Linked DNA regions of Panacibacter microcysteis. The protein of the gene in region 1 interacts with the protein of each later gene in a pairwise test. Links are inferred from orthologs where the notes say so. Each region holds a gene or a part of one and is shown in the gene's direction. Other genes may lie near its edges.

The links.
Region 2: the proteins of topA (region 1) and I5907_RS08735 interact in binary tests that used the Escherichia coli proteins (3 or more experiments, as listed by UniProt). The link is inferred for Panacibacter microcysteis from one-to-one orthologs.

What each region holds. Positions count from the first base shown.
Region 1 is NZ_JADWYR010000002.1:698,627-701,824, reverse strand. The notes cover bases 29-3,192. They hold topA (type I DNA topoisomerase), read left to right. Parts: upstream 29-401; coding sequence 402-2,984; downstream 2,985-3,192. Other genes in these bases: I5907_RS14850 (alpha/beta hydrolase), read left to right, coding at 29-82. In the rest of the region: more of I5907_RS14850, read left to right, coding at 1-28. UniProt on the Escherichia coli protein: Releases the supercoiling and torsional tension of DNA, which is introduced during the DNA replication and transcription, by transiently cleaving and rejoining one strand of the DNA duplex.
Region 2 is NZ_JADWYR010000001.1:2,167,364-2,170,212, forward strand. What follows is about bases 13-2,827. They hold I5907_RS08735 (IMPACT family protein), read left to right. Parts: upstream 13-1,023; coding sequence 1,024-1,632; downstream 1,633-2,827. Other genes in these bases: ribD (bifunctional diaminohydroxyphosphoribosylaminopyrimidine deaminase/5-amino-6-(5-phosphoribosylamino)uracil reductase RibD), read left to right, coding at 13-1,019; I5907_RS08740 (1-deoxy-D-xylulose-5-phosphate reductoisomerase), read left to right, coding at 1,774-2,827. Outside these bases: more of ribD, read left to right, coding at 1-12; more of I5907_RS08740, read left to right, coding at 2,828-2,849.

The sequences.
Region 1 (3,198 bases):
CTCGGGTTTAGGACACAATAAAATTTACCGCGATGCAGGCATTCAAAAAATGATCGTAGACTTCTTAAAGCAACAACAGTAACCTTCAAATACGCTTTCTCACTTTATGCAAACCTGCGGTTTTAAAAAAGCTGGTAAGCCAGCCGCAACCAGTGGTTTTTTTTGTGTTTTAAATGATTGAACTAATATTGCACAAAAGTGAAATGGGTGTAAAGCTATTTTTACCCACGCTAAAAACGGACAAACCAGGCTTACTATCCTGGTGTTTTTTAGGGAAACTACACGCAGATATTGCACAATGTTTTAAACGCCGAAATATGCGGACCGCCGGCTGGCGGTAAGGCTGTAAAAGGCTTTGAGCAGTATTATGCAGCCCCGTCTCACAAAAATTAAAGCTAAGCATGGCAAAAAACTTATTGATTGTTGAGTCTCCGGCAAAAGCAAAAACCATTGAAAAAATACTCGGTAAAGATTTTACCGTTAAAAGCAGCTATGGTCATATCCGGGATCTTGAAAAAGATGAAATGGGCATTGATGTTAACAATAATTACCTGCCGCGCTACAAGGTTCCTGATGATAAACAACGCGTAGTTAGTGAACTGAAACAATTATCCAAAAAGCACGACGAGGTTTGGCTGGCAACGGATGAGGACCGCGAAGGAGAAGCTATAAGCTGGCATCTCTGCGAAGTGCTTGGTCTTAATCCCGCAGAAACAAAACGAATCGTTTTCCACGAGATTACAAAGCCTGCAATAAGGGCAGCAGTAAACAATCCGCGCACGGTAGATATGAACCTCGTAAACGCCCAGCAGGCAAGACGCGTGGTAGACCGTATTGTGGGTTTTGAACTTAGCCCTGTACTATGGAGAAAGATGAGCATGGGTTCATCGTTAAGTGCCGGCCGGGTGCAAAGCGTTGCCGTAAGACTTATTGCAGAAAGAGAAAGAGAGATCAATGCTTTTACCTCTACCAGCAACTTTAAAATTGAAGCTGCATTTGCAGCAAATGATATTGCCGGCAGAAACGTAACCTTTAAGGCAGAAGGAACAAGACAACCTGATGCAGCCAACGCAGAAAAGTTTTTAAAGAGCTGTATCGGCGCAAAGTACACAGTAAAAGACATACAGGTAAAGCCTGCGAGAAAATCACCTGCAGCACCTTTTACCACATCCACATTACAGCAGGAAGCCAGCCGCAAACTGGGTTATGGCGTAAGCAAAACAATGTTGCTTGCACAAAAGTTGTATGAAAGCGGTTACATAACATACATGCGTACAGATAGTGTAAACCTTAGCGATACTGCTATACAGGCCGCCAAAGCGCAGATCACCGCTATGTATGGTGATAAGTATGCACAAACCCGCCGCTACAAAAACAAAAATGAAAACGCACAGGAGGCACACGAAGCCATACGCCCTACCTACATGGAAAATACTTCTGTGCCCGAGGACGAACTGAGACGTTTGTATGATCTTATCTGGAAACGCACAATGGCCAGCCAGATGGCTGATGCTGAACTCGAAAAGACCATTGCTAAAATTGATGTATCTTCTAACAAAGCAGAGCTTACCGCACAGGGAGAAGTATTAAAATTCGACGGCTTTCTGAAAGTGTATATGGAAGACCGCGATGACGATGATGTAAACGATGAAGAAGCAGAAGGCGTTTTACCTCCGCTCACCGTTGGCCAGCAACCTGAACTAAAGGAGATGAAAGCAGTAGAACGTTTTACAAGGCCGGCACCAAGATATACAGAAGCATCGCTGGTAAAAAAACTCGAAGAACTTGGCATAGGCAGGCCATCTACCTATGCACCAACGATCTCTACTATTCTCAAAAGAGGTTATGTGGAAAAGCGCGACAAAGAAGGCGTTAAAAGAGATTTCCAGGTGCTGGTACTGGTAAATGATCAGCTGTCTAAATCTATACAACAGGAGAATACCGGTGCAGAAAAATCAAAACTTTTCCCTACCGACCTCGGCCTTGTAGTTACAGATTTTTTAAGCCAGTATTTTAACGATGTAATGGACTATGGCTTTACTGCCCGCATAGAAGAAGAATTTGACGAAATAGCCGGGGGAAAAAAACAATGGACTAAAATGGTAGACGGCTTTTACAAGCCGTTTAAAAAAGATATAGATAACACACTTGAAAATGCAGAGCGTGTAAAGGGCGAGCGTGAGATTGGTACAGACCCTGCAAGTGGTAAAAAAGTAGTGGCCAGGATTGGCCGGTTTGGCCCCATGATACAGATTGGTGATGCAAACGATGAAGAAAAACCGCGCTTTGCCAAACTGCGACCTACACAAAGTATTGAGACCATTACGTACGACGAAGCAATGGAGCTCTTTAAACTGCCGCTTACATTGGGGGAATATGAAGGCAAAGAAGTGTCTGTAAATGCGGGCAGGTTTGGCCCCTATGTAAAATGGGGCGAAGATTTTATTTCACTGCCGCGTGGCGAAGACCCGCTGGATGTAGAGCTTAACAGGGCCATTGCACTCATCACCGAAAAGCAAACAGCCGATGCGCCAATTGCCACGTACGACGGTAAACCGGTTACAAAAGGCAAAGGCCGTTTTGGCCCTTTCATCAAGTGGGACAATCTTTTCATTAATATTCCACGTGCGTACAACTTTGATAAGCTTACACAAAAAGATTGTGAAGACCTGATTGAAAAGAAGCTTGAAAAAGAAAGCAACCGCTACATACAACAGTGGCCCGATGAAAAAATTTCTATTGAGAATGGCCGGTGGGGTCCGTTTATACGCTTCGGCAAAAAAATGCTGAAGATCGGCCGCAAGGCAGATAATGAAAAGTACACAGCAGACGATCTTTCTGCCATTAACATTGATGAAATAAAGAAAATGATAGAGCAGCAGGTACCTGATGCCTTTGTAAAAAAAGCAGCCAAAAAATCTGCCGCCCCAAAGAAAGCAGCTACCAAAAAAGCAGCTACTAAAAAGTCTGCAAAGAAAAAATAAATCACTCCCTTAATGTATAATGCCTGCTGCTGTAGCGGGCATTTTTTATTGGTATACCGACATTGGTTTTTCATGGCATCAACTGTTGTGTCACTCTCTTGTACGTTCCGTTTTTATGGCAACTGCAGTCCGCTGTTTCTCCTGCCACGCTAATGGTATGCCGGTTAACCGCTAACATGGTTCCCGCACGTTGGAAATGCTTTTTTACTGAGCA
Region 2 (2,849 bases), on another replicon or contig:
CCGGTTTTGTTGCACCCAACCCCATGGTGGGTGCTGTGCTGGTGCACGACGGGCGAATTATAGGCGAAGGTTACCACATACAATATGGCCAGGCACATGCAGAGGTTAACTGCATTAATAGTGTGGCAGCGCACGATATGCACCTTATAGAAAAGTCTGTATTGTATGTGTCGCTGGAGCCCTGTGCACATTTTGGTAAAACGCCTCCTTGTGCAGACCTGATTATAGCCCGTGGCATTCCACACGTTGTGGTAGGTTGCAGAGACCCGTTTAAGCAGGTTGATGGTAAAGGAATAGAAAAACTGCGGGCAGCAGGTATTGAAGTGACAACCGGTGTTTTAGAAAAAGAATGCGTAGCGCTGAACAAGCGTTTTTTCTGCTTCCATACAAAGCACCGTCCGTACATTGTTTTAAAATGGGCACAAACGGCAAATAACAAAATAGCAACCCTTTCTGCCGGAAGACTATTGATATCGAATGCCGTTTCAAATAAACTGGTACACAAATGGCGCAGTGAGGAAGCTGCGATTCTTATTGGCACCAACACTGCTATGCTTGATGACCCGGCTTTAACAAACAGGTTGTGGTTTGGCAAGAGCCCGGTACGCCTGGTTATAGACATGCACCTGCGGTTGCCACATCACCTGCAGATATTTGATGGCAAACAACCCACAGTAATTTTCAATTCCCTGCAACATTCTGAAGATGTATTCAAGGTCTTGCTGCCTGCGGGTGGCATAAGGGGTGGCCTTTACCAGGTAACGGAAGATGTAAGTATGGTACACCAGGTACTCAATGCCTGTTACCAGAATAATATCCAGAGTATATTGGTAGAAGGCGGTGCCAGGCTGCTGCAAAGTTTTATAGATGAGGAAGCATGGGATGAGGCAAGGATCATTACCAATGAAACCTTGACCATTGAACAGGGACTACCGGCACCACAATTATTAAACGCAATGCTGGTAAAGCAAGACAGGATTTTTACAGACACGATAGCCTTTTACCGGGCGAAGCCATAATTACATGCAATCAAAAGAATTCTATTACACCATAGCGCAGCCATCTACAGCAGAATTTAAAGACCGTGGCAGCCGTTTTATTGCTTATGCTTACCCCATAAAAGATGTGGAGGAGTTTAAAACACTGCTGCAGCAGCTAAAGAAAGAACATGCCAAAGCGGTGCATCATTGTTTTGCCTATCGTATCGGGCTGGATGGAAACAACTTTCGGGTAAGTGACGATGGCGAACCCTCTGGCACAGCGGGCAAACCTATCCTGGGGCAAATAGACAGTAAAGAATTAACCAATACACTGGTTGTGGTTGTAAGGTATTTCGGCGGTACTTTATTGGGTGTGCCAGGCCTCATCAACGCATATAAAAGCGCCACATCTATGGCCCTGCAACTAACACCAACAGTACCCAAAGCTGTGGAGGTAAATTATATGCTGCAGTTTGATTATACCCAGATGAATGATGTAATGCTGCAGGTAAAAAAATGCAACTGCACCATTATAGCACAGGAAGCGCAGTTGTTTTGCATACTAAAAGTTGGCGTACCTGTGAGCAGGCTGGAAGAATTTCTTTATAAACTGAACGACCTCAGAAACGTAGAAATCCAGAAAATAAAATAATGGCGGAACGGTTTTTGTTTTAGCGGCGCCGTATTTACAGGAATAGCCAGTAAAGCTGGTACATACAATTTGTGTACATTACAGTATACTGTTTACCTATCTTTACCATCTTTGTTAACGCTCTAATTGCAAAGTGATATAATGACTGCCCAAAAACGTATTGCAATATTCGGTTCCACAGGTTCTATCGGCACACAGGCTTTAGAAGTTATTGCAGCAAATCCCGACAAGTTTACCGTTGAGGTTTTAACAGCACATACAAACGACGAACTGCTGGTACAGCAGGCGCTCCGGTTTGAACCTAATATTGTAGTAATAGGCGATGAAAAGAAATACCAGCGTGTAAAAGATGCGCTGTCAAAAACACATGTAAAGGTGTTTGCAGGCGAAGAAGCGCTGGATGAGGTGGCCGCCATGGATATTTATGATGTAATGCTCGCCGCCATTGTGGGCTTTGCAGGGCTAAAACCTACACTCAATGCCATTGGCGCAGGCAAAACAATTGCGCTGGCCAATAAAGAAACACTGGTTGTGGCCGGTGATATAGTAATGCGCAAAGCCGCCGAAAATAAAGCACCGGTAATACCGGTAGACAGCGAGCATTCCGCCATTTTTCAATGCCTGGTGGGCGAAAGCAGGAACCCGATAGAAAAAATTGTACTTACTGCCAGCGGTGGCCCCTTTCTGGGGAAGAAACCCAATTTTCTGGTAAATGTAAAACGAGACCATGCACTGCAGCACCCCAACTGGAGCATGGGCGCCAAAATTACCATCGATTCAGCCACACTCATGAATAAAGGCCTCGAGATGATCGAAGCCAAATGGCTGTTCAACCTGCATCCAGACCAGGTGCAGGTGATCATTCACCCGCAGAGTATTATACATAGTATGGTGCAGTTCCAGGATGGCAGCATAAAGGCACAAATGGGTTTGCCCGATATGAAGCTTCCCATTCAGTATGCACTCGGTTTTCCTGAAAGATTGCCCAACACATTTCCGCGGTACGATTTTAAAAAACCAAATACGCTAACTTTCGAAGAGCCCGATACACGCACGTTCCGCAACCTGGCGCTGGCTACAGAGGCTTTACAAAAAGGTGGCAACATGCCCTGTATTTTAAATGCCGCCAACGAAATAGCCGTTTTTGCTTTCCTGCGCAACCGTATTGGTTTTCTTGATATTACAGAAATGGTAGAGCGTACCATGCACAAAATAGG